3 regions of the Proteus sp. G2626 genome follow, and region 3 is predicted to be linked to each of the others. Evidence: riboswitches for the same ligand, from Rfam matches in the RefSeq annotation. Region 3 holds a riboswitch; each other region holds the start of a gene.
What was found. Region 3 has a riboswitch for thiamine pyrophosphate ahead of thiD (bifunctional hydroxymethylpyrimidine kinase/phosphomethylpyrimidine kinase). Riboswitches for the same ligand answer to the same signal wherever they lie in the genome.

Region 1 (4,915 bases), on a different contig from region 3:
AATCACGCCCTGTTAATACACCACCCCATGTATCAAAGATCATAATAGATTGTGCGCCCGCTTTAATTTGAGCATTCAGATAAAGGATAACGCTATCTGCTAGTTTATCCAGTAATAGATGTAGTGCTTGTGGCTCTGCATACATCATTTTTTTAATTTTTGTGAAGGCCTTACTACTTCCACCTTCTACCATATACGTTGCCAGTGTCCAAGGGCTTCCCGAAAAACCAATTAAAGGCACGCTACCTTGTAAGGCATGACGAATCGCTCGCACAGCATTCATCACATAACCAAGTTCATCTTCAGGGTCTGGAATAGGCAATTTTTGAATATCAGCAAGGGTGTTTATTGGTGACTTAAAACGAGGGCCTTCACCTGTTTCAAAGTAAAGGCCTAATCCCATCGCGTCAGGAATAGTTAAAATATCAGAAAATAAAATAGCGGCATCTAATGGAAAACGTCTTAAAGGCTGTAATGTCACCTCGCATGCCAGCTCTGTATTTTTGCACAATGAGATGAAATCCCCCGCCTGTGCCCGTGTTTCCTTATATTCAGGAAGATATCTGCCTGCCTGACGCATCATCCAAACAGGGGTGACATCAACAGGTTGGCGCAATAGCGCACGTAAATAGCGGTCGTTTTTCAACTCACTCATGACTAACTCCATTAACAGTAATTGGGCCGCGAAATAGTATGCATTGTAACATGCTGGAAAAATAACTGTTGGCAGACAACGCCTTTATTTAGTTCTTTTCTTTATCCTGTCTAATATTCGCTATCGTATCTTCTATCAAACGTCGGGCAATAGTATCTGGAGGTGGGATCTGTGGTAGTTTATCGTAACGATACCAGCCAGCACTGGTTAATTCAGTAGGATCATGGCGTAACTCACCGCCATCATAATCAGCCAAAAATCCCATCATTAAAGAATGAGGAAACGGCCAAGGCTGCGAAGAAACATAGCGAATATTACGAATACGAATATTACTCTCTTCAAATACTTCGCGGGCAACCGCTTCTTCTAGTGTTTCACCAACCTCAACAAAACCAGCGAGCACCGTATAAAGTGGAGAATGTTTATGCCTAACATGATGTGCGAGTAAGATTTTATCTTCATGACGGATCCCCACAATAATACAAGGAGCAATTTGCGGGTAATAACGTTCATGACAATTATCACATAAACACGCCCATTCACTCTCACTATGGCGCATTTTGGAACCACAATAACCACAAAAACGATGAGAACGATAAAACTCCGCTAACTGAACACCACGACCTACTAGTTTAAATAAATTCTCATCTTGTGAAGCGATAAGCCTCGGTGAACACATGTCGTTATCCATTTTTCCATGAATAAGCCAAACTGTTTCACCTTGCCACTCACCAACAATTTTGGCGTGCTGACCAATAAGATCCCATTCTTTTGCCAAGCCAAAAGGGAGTTCACCTTTAGGTAACCACACTCGCCCACCAAGGCTGACTGTCCACCAGCCTTTTTCTGATCCCGTTAGCGTATATAAATGCATAATGATAATTCTATCCAAAATAATGATATGGAATTAAGGATACTCTCTTTAGTAAGACCCACTCAATGTATTATGATTATTCTCTATAATTTATTAACATTCAAAAGAGAATTTGATAAATTTTATTTATAAAAAAATGTAAGAATGACAGATAAAACCAAAAATAAAATTGCGATTTTTGATTTAGATGAAACACTTTTAGCGGGTGTTCCTAGTCATTTATGAACATGTTATTTATGGGATAAAAAAATAGCCACTCATCCCTATTTTCTAAAACTAGATCAACAAATGATTGTAGACTATTACGCTGAAAAATTGGATATGGTTCAATATCTTTATCAACATTTTACTTACTTTAAATATCATAATTTAGACAAGTTAAATCATTGAGTTAATGACTTTACTGAAAAAATTCAGCTATTGTTTTACCCTGAAGAAATATCAATAATTACACAATATCAACAGCAAAATATTCCTATTATGATTATTTCAGCAACAATGTCCTTTTTCGTTCATGCGATTGCAAAACAACTTACTGTGGATATTTCAATAGGCATTAATAGGCAAATTAAAGATAATTATTACACTAGATATATTGAAGGCACACCACATCGCGAGAAGGGAAGATTGAACGCCTAAATCAATGGAAAGAAACCAATAATATTAATAATATTTATATTTATTTCTATGCCGACACACTAATGACCTCCCATTATGTTATCAAGCTGATAACGCCACAGTTATCAATCCAGATAAACAATTAGCTCAAATTTCACAAATGAAAAACTGGAAACAGCAACATTGGGATTTAAATAAATAACCCATATCGGACTTGTAGTTTTTAAAATCTTTCATATACTGGACTTCTTCTTGTCGGAGTGCCTAGTGTTTATAAGGATATTATAAACACAGGCTGAGACCGTTAATTCGGGATCCGCGGAACCTGATCGGGTTAATACCCGCGAAGGGAACAAGAGTGATTCGACCTTTTGATAGCTTCATCCCGTATATTTTTTATACGCCTATCTGTCGATACTCCCTGCGACCTCCAGACAAGCATTTTTCTCAATATTCACCCGACAGGCTACAACCTGCATGATATTTATTAGGAAATGCTATGTCCCAAAATCAAACTTTATCTGTTAAAGATATTACGCCAACCGCCAATAAACAGCGCCCAAGAAAAGTACTACGAGATGCTGCTCAGGAATTTATTAGTACTATTCAAGGGGTCAGTTTTCCCAATTCAAAACGTATTTACCTTGAAGGCTCTCGTAACGATATTCAAGTACCAATGCGTGAGATCCAGCTTGATAAAACATTGGTAGGAGGATCAAAAGAAAACCCTGTTTTTGAAGATAATGAATCCGTCCCGGTATATGACACTTCAGGCCCTTATGGCGATCCAGCATCTCAACTCGACGTTAATCTTGGCTTAAAAAAAATTCGCCAATCATGGATTGATGAGCGCAATGATACTGAAGCACTTTCACTCTTAAGCTCTGATTTCACACAACAACGTCTTTCTGATGCTGGATTAGAGCATCTACGTTTTCCATTAAAGCCTAACCCTAAAAAAGCCCTAAAGGGTAAAAGCGTGACGCAATTACATTATGCTCGAAAAGGTATTATCACACCTGAAATGGAGTTTATTGCTATTCGTGAGAATATGGGGCGTGAACGTATTCGAAGCGAAGTATTACGCCAACAACACACAGGCTTTAGCTTTGGAGCCTATCTCCCTGACAATATTACCCCTGAATTTGTACGCCAAGAAGTTGCTGCGGGCCGAGCTATCATTCCTGCCAATATCAATCACCCTGAATCAGAACCGATGATTATTGGGCGTAATTTCTTAGTGAAAGTGAATGCCAATATCGGAAACTCCTCTGTAACCTCCTCCATTGAAGAAGAAGTTGAAAAACTGATTTGGTCTACACGCTGGGGAGCAGATACCGTCATGGATCTCTCAACAGGCCGTTATATTCATGAAACGCGTGAGTGGATCATTCGTAACAGTCCCGTTCCTATCGGTACAGTTCCAATTTATCAAGCACTCGAGAAAGTTAACGGTATTGCTGAAGATCTCACTTGGGAAATGTTCCGCGATACTTTACTTGAGCAAGCAGAACAAGGTGTTGATTACTTTACTATTCATGCAGGTGTATTATTACGTTATGTTCCCATGACCGCAAAACGCCTAACAGGTATTGTGTCTCGTGGTGGTTCTATAATGGCGAAATGGTGTTTATCACATCACAAAGAAAATTTCCTCTACGAACATTTCCGTGAAATCTGTGAAATTTGTACCGTTTATGATGTTTCCCTTTCTCTAGGCGATGGATTGAGACCGGGTTCAATTCAAGATGCAAATGATGAAGCACAATTTTCTGAATTACATACTTTAGGTGAACTAACAAAAATTGCCTGGGAATATGACGTTCAAGTCATGATAGAAGGCCCTGGTCATGTTCCAATGCAGATGATCCGTCGCAATATGACAGAAGAATTAGAGCATTGTCATGAAGCACCCTTTTATACATTAGGTCCTCTTACTACAGACATTGCACCAGGTTATGATCACTTCACATCAGGTATTGGTGCAGCAATGATTGGCTGGTTTGGTTGTGCAATGCTCTGTTATGTTACCCCTAAAGAGCATCTAGGTTTACCTAACAAAGAAGATGTAAAACAAGGGCTGATTACTTATAAAATTGCTGCTCATGCCGCCGACTTAGCCAAAGGACATCCAGGAGCTCAAATTCGTGATAATGCAATGTCAAAAGCTCGCTTTGAGTTTAGATGGGAAGATCAATTTAATTTAGCTCTTGATCCTGAAACCGCACGCCAATATCACGATGAAACCTTGCCTCAAGCATCAGGAAAAGTCGCTCATTTCTGCTCAATGTGTGGCCCTAAATTCTGCTCAATGAAAATAACACAAGAAGTACGCGATTATGCGGCTGGCATGGAGCAAATGTCTCAAGCTTTTAAAGAGCATGGAAGTGAGTTATACCACAGTGCAGAAATCGCCAGTGTTGAGGTGACTGAAAATGAACAGATCCTCTAACCCCCCCTTTGCATCAACAGAAAAAAAACTTGGACTTTACCCTGTTGTTGATTCTGTTGAATGGATCGAACGCCTGTTAAAAACAGGCGTTACCACCCTGCAATTACGCATAAAAGATAAACAACCAAACGATGTTGAACAAGAGATCGTTGAAGCAATAAAACTAGGTAGGCAGTATCACGCAAGACTGTTTATTAATGACTATTGGCAACTGGCTATTAAACATCACGCTTACGGTGTTCATCTTGGCCAAGAAGATCTCGATATTGCAGATCTTGATGCCATAAAAAAATCAGGGTTACGCCTTGGTATTTCT
Region 2 (4,915 bases), on a different contig from region 3:
ATTATGTAAAAGCTCAGGTTGGATATCCGCCCCCATAATCGCGGGGATCCCCATTGCTCTAACAAGAATGGCAGAATGTGAGTGTGTCGCACCATCTCGCACAATAACACCTGCGAGTTGTTGTTCGGGTAATTCTGCCAATAAACTCGCACTCAGTTCATCTGCCACTAAAATAAAGCGCTCAGGCCAAATATTAGTTGAGCTTACTTCATCATCTAAATGAAATAATAAACGCCGTCCTAATGCTTTAAGATCAGAGGCTCTTTCTCGCATATAGCCATCTTTCAAACTAGAAAACTGTGCCGAAACTTTCTCAACAACCACTTTTACAGCCCACTCCGCAACATATCCTTGAGTGATAATCGCTGTCATTTTGTGTTTAAGCTGGGGATCGTTGAGTAAATGCGAGTAGAGATCAAAAATGGCAGCACTCTCTTTTTGAGCATTCGCCATAAAACGTTTACTAAAACGGCGACATTCAGCAGTAGCCTCTTCTAAAGCCACTGTAAGTCGATTTAATTCTGCTTTTATATCAAGGGCACTGGCTTTAAAGACATTTTCAAGGATAGGTTGAGAGACTTCTTGCCAACCATAGGCCATGACTACGCCAGTGGATACCGAAAGAGCTTTAATACGACTTTGACGATATTGTCCAAAAAGCCCTTTAGTTTGTACTTGTGACAATGTGGCACCAAGCTGTGTTGCCAGCGTCACCATAAAAGACTCTTCGCTTTCGTTAAATAAGCGACGCTCTTTTTGTTGAACCACTAAAATACCTAGGAGTTGGCGACGATAAACAATGGGCACTCCAAGGAAAGCGCGGAGGTCATCTTCTTTAACTTGAGGGAGATATTTAAAACTAGGATGCTCACGAATATCTGCGAGATTAATAAGCTCAGAAAGGCGTCCAACTTCACCAACAACACCTTCATCAAATGAAAGGCTAACAGCCCGCCCTCTGGGTTTTTTAAGCCCTTTTGTGGCCATTAGATAAAAACAACGACGTTGCTTATCGGCAAGATAAATAGAACACACATCCGTGTGCATTGCCTGACACGTTTCCTTGACTAAGAGTTCAAGTGCTTCTGGAAGCCCGGCTGCCATAGCCACTTTTTCTACAATTTCTCGCAAACGTGTCAGCATAGTGTTATCTAATACCTTTTACGCCGATATCCATACGATGGACGAGGTAAAGACACTTGTTCTTGCAATGGCATGACTACTGGTGCGAACTCTTTCATTACACGACGATAGACATCACGTTTAAAAGAGACGACTTGTCGAACGGGATACCAATAGCTCACCCAACGCCAACCATCAAATTCTGGCGTTTTGCTTTGTTGAACGTTAATGTCCTTATCATTACTTGTTAACTGCAAAAGGAACCAACGCTGTTTTTGTCCAATACAAACAGGTTTTGTGTCCCAACGCACCAAACGCTTAGGTAACTTGTAACGTAACCAGTTACGCGTGGAAGCAAGAATTTTAACATCCTTGCGACTTAACCCAACTTCTTCGAACAACTCTCGGTACATTGCCTGCTCTGGCGATTCTCCAGGGTTAATTCCTCCTTGAGGAAACTGCCATGAATGTTGCCCATAGCGACGAGCCCAAAGCACTTGCCCTTGCCGATTACAAATTACAATCCCTACATTCGGGCGGTAGCCATCATCATCGATCACTAGACTACCTCAATAACCAAATTTGAAAGATAACTCATTGTTTCATACTACTCACAGACGGTAAACCTCTATCAACAGACTTTGCACAACGCGTGGATTTATCTACAATGGGAAAGTCTCAACGGGGTGCCTTTTTAGGCTGAGAAAAACCCGTGGAACCTGATCCAGATAATACTGGCGTAGGGATTTGAGTCAGGATGTTGCAATATTTATTGATTTGCCATCCTCACTCCTCAGATCCTACCTGACTTTTTACTGAGGAATTAAATGTGTTAACTACATCACTTCGCTTTACTTTCTTACTGGGTGCACTGGGTATAATAAGCTCTTTTTCAGCGCAAGCTGCCCCCCAAAAACCGACACTCACGATATATACTTATGATTCATTTACCGCAGATTGGGGCCCAGGACCTGCTATTAAAAAAGCATTTGAACAGCAATGTGATTGTGAATTAAAGCTTGTCGCACTTTCTGATGGTGTTTCTTTGCTTAATCGCTTACGTATGGAAGGTAATAAAAGTAAGGCCGATATTATTTTAGGGTTAGATAACAATCTGATCCACGCAGCCAAAGAAACGGGGCTTTTTGCACCTAGTAATATCGATACATCGAAACTCGCCTTACCTGAAAAATGGACTGACGATACCTTTGTGCCTTATGACTACGGTTACTTTGCGTTTATTTATGATAAAAACCGCATTGCTAACCCGCCCAAAAGCATGGCTGAACTGCTAAACAGTCAAGAAAAATGGAAAATACTGTATCAAGATCCTCGCACTAGTACACCAGGCTTAGGTTTAATGTTATGGATGCAATCCCTTTATCCTGAAAATACCGCGACACAATGGAAGAAACTGTCCGAGAAAACCCTTACAGTGACAAAAGGTTGGAGTGAATCTTATGGCCTATTCTTAAAAGGGGAAGGTGATTTTGTACTCAGTTATACCTCATCTCCGGGTTATCACATTTTAGCGGATAAAAAAGATAACTATGCAGCTGCTATTTTCTCTGACGGGCATTATTTACAAGTAGAAGTTGCAGCAAAACTCAAATCAAGCAAACAACCTGAGTTAGCTCAGCAATTTATGCAATTTATGCTAACCCCAGCTTTCCAAGAAACTATCCCTACCACCAATTGGATGTATCCCGTAATAGATATGCCATTACCTGAAGTCTACTCTGCGATGCCTAAACCAGAAAAATCACTACAATTTGATGCTGAAATTGTTGCAAAAGAGCGCCAAACCTGGACTCGTAACTGGCAATCAGCGGTTAGTCGCTAATGGGAAGATGGCTTATCCCGGGGCTATGTGCTTCGGGTTTACTGCTTATTGTGGCATTGTTGTCATTTGGCGCACTGTGGTTTAATGCGCCAAGTGACGAGCTGTCCTCTATTTTTGCTGATGATTATTTATGGCATGTTGTCCGTTTTACTTTCTGGCAAGCCTTTTTATCTGCCCTGTTTTCAATATTACCCGCCATTTGGCTCGCAAAAGCACTTTATCGACGTCAATTTAGAGGAAGAACCCTCTTCTTACGTTTATGTGCCATGAGCCTTGTATTACCCGTTTTAGTGGCACTTTTTGGGATTTTAACAGTTTATGGCAGAGTGGGGTGGATTGCTCAAATTTGTGAGTGGTTAGGGATTCATTACCAATTTACCCCTTATGGTTTACAAGGCATTTTATTGGCACACATATTTTTTAATATGCCATTAGCAACCCGAATGCTATTGCAAGCACTCGAAAGTATCTCACCAGAGCAACGTCAATTAGCCTCACAATTAGGTATGAATGGCTGGCAACGTTTCCGCTTTCTTGAGTTTCCCTATTTATGGCGACAAATACTCCCCACTGCATCACTAATTTTTATGCTCTGTTTTGCAAGCTTTGCCACGGTACTGGCATTAGGTGGTGGCCCTGCGGCAACAACGGTTGAACTCGCGATTTATCAAGCATTAAGTTATGACTACGACTTACATAGAGCAGCTCTTTTAGCCCTTATTCAGCTTTTTTGCTGTTTAGGTTTAGTGCTGATTAGCCAAAAGTTAAAAGGCTCACTCTTTGTCGGGAATAGCCACAAACAACATTGGCGTGATCCATACGACCCTCTCTTTAGCAAAATCACAGATACTCTAATTATTACGCTCGCAATCCTCTTTTTAGTGCCCCCCATTTTAGCGGTAGTAACTGATGGTCTTAACAGCGAATTAATACGAGTCATACAACAACCCATACTTTGGCAAGCCTTTACAACGTCTCTCATTATTGCCGTCGGTGCAGGTATTGTCTGCGTTGTACTAACGATGATGTTGCTATGGAGTAGCCGAGAGCTTCGCCTACGCCATTTTAAAAAAGCAGGGCAAGCCATGGAAATGAGTGGTTTGATCATTCTGGCGATGCCCGGCATTGTGTTAGCAACCGGCTTTTTCTTGTTATTAAACAATACAACTGGCCTCCCTGAATCACCGTATGTATTAGTCATTTTAACCAACGCATTAATTGCCATTCCGTATGCCTTAAAAGTGCTCGAAAATCCAATGAATGATATTGCTTCACGTTATGGTCTTTTATGCCAATCACTTAATATTCAGGGTCTCAATCGACTACGTTGGATAGAGTTACGGGCATTAAAAAAACCGATTTCACAAGCGCTTGCTTTTGCTTGTGTTATTTCTATTGGTGATTTTGGGATTGTTGCTCTATTTGGTAATGAAACATTTAGAACATTACCCTTCTATCTTTATCAGCAAATTGGGGCTTATCACACACAAGATGGTGCTGTCACAGCCATGATCTTATTACTACTTTGCTTCTCTCTTTTTAGCCTAATAGAACGATTGGCAGGAAAATCTCATGATTAAATTAGAGCACCTGGCTTATACCTATGAACATCAACACCTTATGTTTAACTTAACCGTAAACGCAGGTGAACGTATCGCCATATTAGGCCCCAGTGGCGCAGGGAAAAGCACCTTACTCAGTTTAATTGCTGGTTTTTTGCCTTCTGAAAAAGGAACCCTTTTTCTTAATGGTCGCGAACACACTAAAACCGTCCCCGCCAAACGCCCTATTTCCATGTTATTTCAAGATAATAATTTATTCCCTCATTTGACCGTTAGGCAAAACATTGGCTTGGGGTTAGATCCCGGTTTAAAACTCTCAGATACACAAAAAAACCTGTTAGAAAACCGAGCCAAGCAAGTTTCTTTAAATGACTATCTTGACCGTTTA
Region 3 (4,915 bases):
GTGTAAACGGCTTAGCCGAAGTTGATGTTAAAAATAAATTTGTTTTAGGTGATAGCCTAGAATTAATGACACCAACCGGAAATATTCAGTTCACGTTAGGATCGCTGTTTAACAAAAAACAACAGCCAACAGATGTTGCACCAGGTAATGGTCACATGGTTTATTTGCCTGTTCCGGAAGATGTTGATTTAGATTTCGCACTGCTTATTCGCAACCTACAAGGTACAACAACACGTCAACCGCATAAGATTGATGCTGTAGAAGTGAAGTAAAGCGTCATAATCTGATTTAAAGTGGTCAATTTCAAATACAGATCACATCAATAATGATTTGTTTACCGTATCATCAGTTCCGAAAAATAAAGAACTAGAATGAATACAGTAAGACTAGGAACCACCTCCTTGGCAAATCCAATCTCCCTTGGATTTGCCTTTTCTTTTTTCACTTTCTTCTTTTTTCCTCATCGGCTTTGTCGTAAAACACTTTCCTTTTTCGTTATCCTTTGTAAAAAAAATAGTAATTTTCTCGATATCCATTACCTTTAAAAGAGTGATTCAATTAAAGGAACTCATCGATGAGTAAAATTAGTTTGCTAATTATTAATGGAAAAAATGCTAACAACGGTGCATTGAGAAAAGCCGTTTACCAATTACGTAACGAAGGTTTTAACCTCCAAGTAAGAGTCACATGGGAATCCAGTGATATACGGCGTTTTGTACAAGAAGCTATAAATATGAATGCAGAAACTGTCATTGCAGCAGGAGGTGATGGCACAATAAATAGCGTTGCATCTGAACTCATTCATCTTTCTCCTTCGTCTCTACCTACGCTTGGTATTATTCCATTAGGTACAGCAAACGATTTTGCTACCAGCGCACAAATTCCCCGTGATATGGAAAATGCGCTTAACCTAGCCGTTAAAGGTCGCTCAGTACCTATTGATATTATCAATGTGAATAAGACCCACTATTTTATTAATATGGCGTCTGGTGGCTTTGGTACAAAAATCACAACCGAAACACCCGAAGCGTTAAAATCAGCATTAGGTGGTGCGGCTTATTTTATTAATGGGCTTTTGCGTATTGATACTTTAAAAGCTGACTATTGCACCATTGAAGCTGAAAACTTTCATTGGAAAGGTGAGTCTCTTATTTTAGGTATCGGCAATGGTCGTCAAGCTGGTGGAGGCCAACAGTTATGCCCTGAAGCCTTAATTAACGACAATAAACTCAATATCACCATTGTAGAAGCTCACGAACTGCTCCCTTCTATTCTAAGTAGCCTGTTTGATCGTAAAAAGAATGACAAGATAATCGAGCTTGAAAGTCACTGGGTAAACATTAGCGCTTCTCATGAAATGGTATTTAATTTAGATGGAGAACCCCTTTTAGGGAATAAATTTGAATTTATTGTGTTACCTGAAGCGATCCACTGCCGGTTACCGCCTCAATGTGACTTGTTATCTTAATGTAGATAAATGACAATCACTCTCATCTCATCATGAACTGGAGTATGTAATGACTGATATAGTAAGTTTGTTAGGTGCTGATGCAAAATCATTATTAGACCATCGTTGCCAAACCATCCCGAGCGAAAATCTCTATCTGCCAGGTTCTGACTTTGTTGATCGTGTCATGATTGATAATAATCGCCCTAATAGCGTGTTACGTTCAATGCAAACCCTGTTTAATCACGGACGTTTAGCGGGAACGGGTTATCTGTCTATTCTACCTGTTGACCAAGGTGTTGAGCACTCTGCGGCAGCCTCTTTCGCAGCAAACCCTCTCTATTTTGATCCAAAAAATATTGTTGAATTAGCAATTGAAGCAGGTTGTAACTGTGTTGCCTCTACTTATGGTGTTCTTGCTTCTGTTTCTCGTCGCTATGCACACAAAATCCCTTTTCTTGTGAAATTAAACCACAACGAAACCCTAAGCTACCCAGCGCAATATGACCAAACACTGTATGCTAGCGTAGAGCAAGCCTTTGAAATGGGTGCTGTTGCAGTGGGTGCAACTATTTACTTTGGTTCACAAGAAAGCCGTCGACAAATTGAAGAAATTTCAATGGCCTTTGAACGTGCTCATGAATTGGGTATGGTCACTGTACTATGGGCTTATTTACGCAACCCAGCATTCAAAAAAGATGGCGTAGATTACCATGCAAGTGCAGATTTAACGGGTCAGGCAAATCATTTAGCGGCAACTATTGGTGCTGATATCGTTAAACAAAAAATGGCTGAAAATAACGGTGGCTTTAAAGCGATTGGTTTTGGTCATACTGATGAGCGTGTTTACACGAAACTCACTACTGAAAACCCAATTGATTTAGTTCGCTACCAATTAGCAAACTGCTATATGGGCCGTGCAGGATTAATTAACTCTGGTGGCGCTTCTGGTAATAATGACCTTGAAGATGCCGTTCGCACCGCCGTTATTAATAAACGTGCTGGCGGTATGGGGCTGATCTTAGGCCGTAAAGCGTTCAAAAAATCAATGAAAGACGGGGTTGCCCTGATTAATGCAGTACAAGATGTTTATTTGAATAAATCTGTCACTATTGCTTAATTAATAAGTTCAACGATGAAAGCCCCTTATTATTTAGGGGCTTTATTGTTACCACCAGCGATGAAAATGGTGTACAGGACCAAAACCTTGCCCAACCTCTAAACTATCCGCATGTTCTAGCGCTTGTTGTAAATAGGCTTTTGCTTGTTCAACACAAATTTGCCAATTAGCGACTTGAGGACGAATAGCGGCTAAAGCGGCTGAAAGCGTGCATCCTGTACCGTGGGTATTTTTCGTATTAACGCGTTTTGAGGTAAATCGCCACTCGCCATCTTGAGTAAATAACCAATCAGGACTTTCATCTTCAGTTAAATGTCCTCCTTTCATTAACACGGCTTTGCATCCTTGCTTTAGCAATGCATAACCTTGTTGCTTCATCGTTGTTTCATCTTGAGCGACTTCACAACCTAGCAGTGTAGCTGCTTCAGGTAAATTAGGTGTGATCAAATCAACCAACGGTAAAAGCTGACTGACCATTTTATTAACCGCATCAGGCTGTAATAGAGGATCACCGCTTTTTGCAATCATAACCGTATCAAGCACAACAAAAGGAATGGCATATTGCTGAATTTTGTCGCAAACCACATCAATAATTGAGGCATTAAAGAGCATACCTATTTTGGCGCTATCAATTCGAACATCAGACAAAACAGCATCTAATTGAGCTGCAACAAAATCAGGGGATAAATCATAGACACTACGGACACCACAGGTATTTTGAGCAACAAGTGCTGTCATTACTGTTGTACCATAAACACCCAGTGCGGAAAATGTTTTCAGATCAGCCTGAATACCTGCGCCACCACTAGGGTCAGTACCTGCGATAGACAATGCATTGAATCTCACTGATTAACTCCTCCTTTCACCAGTTACAGAAAAGTCGGACTCTGTTAATCAGCAGAGTTACCTTGACTTCCCTACGCTGGCATTATCCAGATCAGGTTATACGGGTTCATCTCAGCCATAAGGCGCCCCGAGCCAAAGCCTATAAATTCAGGCGATAAGGAGTATCGCATGCTCAAGATAAAGATGCTAGTTTGATAGCTAATCTCGATTTATTAACTCCCTACTTTTGAGGCTTGTTATTCAGTAAGATAAATCAGCTCAAGTAAAAGTTTGGCATTCCCGTATACCTAAACATCGTGATGAGATCAGAGAATTACCTCGTACTTTTTTCTGTAATCTTTTTAAAGTTCATAATATCGTCGTTACTGATGAAGAACAAATCTCTGATGGTAAAGGTTTTTGGGTTGATATGATTTTATGGGCTTTTAGCAAAGGCCATTATATTTATGCTTCAGATGGAACTGAGGAAGATAGACCACTATACTTAATTGGCAGTATTGAAGATTTCTATAATAACTGGGATGCTTTCTGCTGGGGCAAAGATCGCGATACTCATACCCATATCGGCTACTTATCATAAGCCAAGAAAAATTATCTCAATAATAAGTAATCTATTTCCTGAAAACATGTGAGTAAACATTATTCACACGTTTTTGCCTTAGGATAATCTGCACAAAAAATCGACACACCACTAAATAAAACTCACTTAACTTAAACAATTTATAAACCAACACGGAATTTTTCTTTTTTTTATTTAACTCTTTTTATTCATTACTTTATTATCCCGTCGAAAATAAATACTTTTTTTATAAGTTAATGTTATTAATATCAATTTTTACTAATATTTCAATAAATTTATAAAAATAGATATTTGGTCAATTTTTTATATTGAAAATGACTCATCTTAAATAATATCTCTTTATCCTTATTTATCAGCTATTTACTTTCAATCTAATAAAAACTTAATTTTAAATTAAAAACAATACGTTACCATTAAAAGATAACAATATTGAATGCTCCAAATAAATGCATTCATAAATATAACAAATTTATTTATTTTTTTTATAACCGATTCTTATCCCTTAAGATTTTAGTTAAGAAGTCAAGTTTCAGATACCTCTTATCTTAAATACTTGTCGATTAAATAACACTATTAGTAACGTTTATTTGTCATCACCAGAATCATAGCAATGCCGTACTCGGAGTTATATTATGTTTTCAACCTATTTTCACCCTAGCGTATTAGCAACTACGTTGTTTTCGCTTGCGTTAACAACTACTGCTTTCGCTTCTGAAAATAATTCAACCCCACATCAGATTATTACGACAGAAAACCACCAAACAACCAATAATATGTCTCAATCTAATAGCGAAGAGAGTTACTGGGGGAAATTCAAACGTAATATCAATCAGACTTGGGACAACGACCAATATAACTACTATTTGCCTGTGTGGACTTGGCATAACCGTTTTACTTACGATAAAGAAAAAACGGATCGCTA

Region 1: another riboswitch for thiamine pyrophosphate. It lies ahead of thiC (phosphomethylpyrimidine synthase ThiC); the one in region 3 lies ahead of thiD (bifunctional hydroxymethylpyrimidine kinase/phosphomethylpyrimidine kinase).
Region 2: another riboswitch for thiamine pyrophosphate. It lies ahead of thiB (thiamine ABC transporter substrate binding subunit); the one in region 3 lies ahead of thiD (bifunctional hydroxymethylpyrimidine kinase/phosphomethylpyrimidine kinase).

The regions. Positions count from the first base shown of each region.
Region 1 covers NZ_JAABNH010000008.1:8,049-12,963, forward strand. Annotated here, with positions in the region: gene hemE (uroporphyrinogen decarboxylase) at 1-655, opposite strand, end outside; gene nudC (NAD(+) diphosphatase) at 744-1,529, opposite strand; TPP riboswitch at 2,394-2,516, shown strand; gene thiC (phosphomethylpyrimidine synthase ThiC) at 2,647-4,599, shown strand; gene thiE (thiamine phosphate synthase) at 4,583-4,915, shown strand, end outside.
Region 2 covers NZ_JAABNH010000007.1:74,582-79,496, forward strand. Annotated here, with positions in the region: gene ptsP (phosphoenolpyruvate--protein phosphotransferase) at 1-1,143, opposite strand, end outside; gene rppH (RNA pyrophosphohydrolase) at 1,152-1,682, opposite strand; TPP riboswitch at 1,795-1,886, shown strand; gene thiB (thiamine ABC transporter substrate binding subunit) at 1,952-2,965, shown strand; gene thiP (thiamine/thiamine pyrophosphate ABC transporter permease ThiP) at 2,965-4,545, shown strand; gene thiQ (thiamine ABC transporter ATP-binding protein ThiQ) at 4,538-4,915, shown strand, end outside.
Region 3 covers NZ_JAABNH010000027.1:675,860-680,774, forward strand. Annotated here, with positions in the region: gene trhP (prephenate-dependent tRNA uridine(34) hydroxylase TrhP) at 1-272, shown strand, start outside; gene yegS (lipid kinase YegS) at 575-1,468, shown strand; gene fbaB (class I fructose-bisphosphate aldolase) at 1,518-2,567, shown strand; gene thiD (bifunctional hydroxymethylpyrimidine kinase/phosphomethylpyrimidine kinase) at 2,616-3,413, opposite strand; TPP riboswitch at 3,465-3,553, opposite strand; gene pagP (lipid IV(A) palmitoyltransferase PagP) at 4,626-4,915, shown strand, end outside.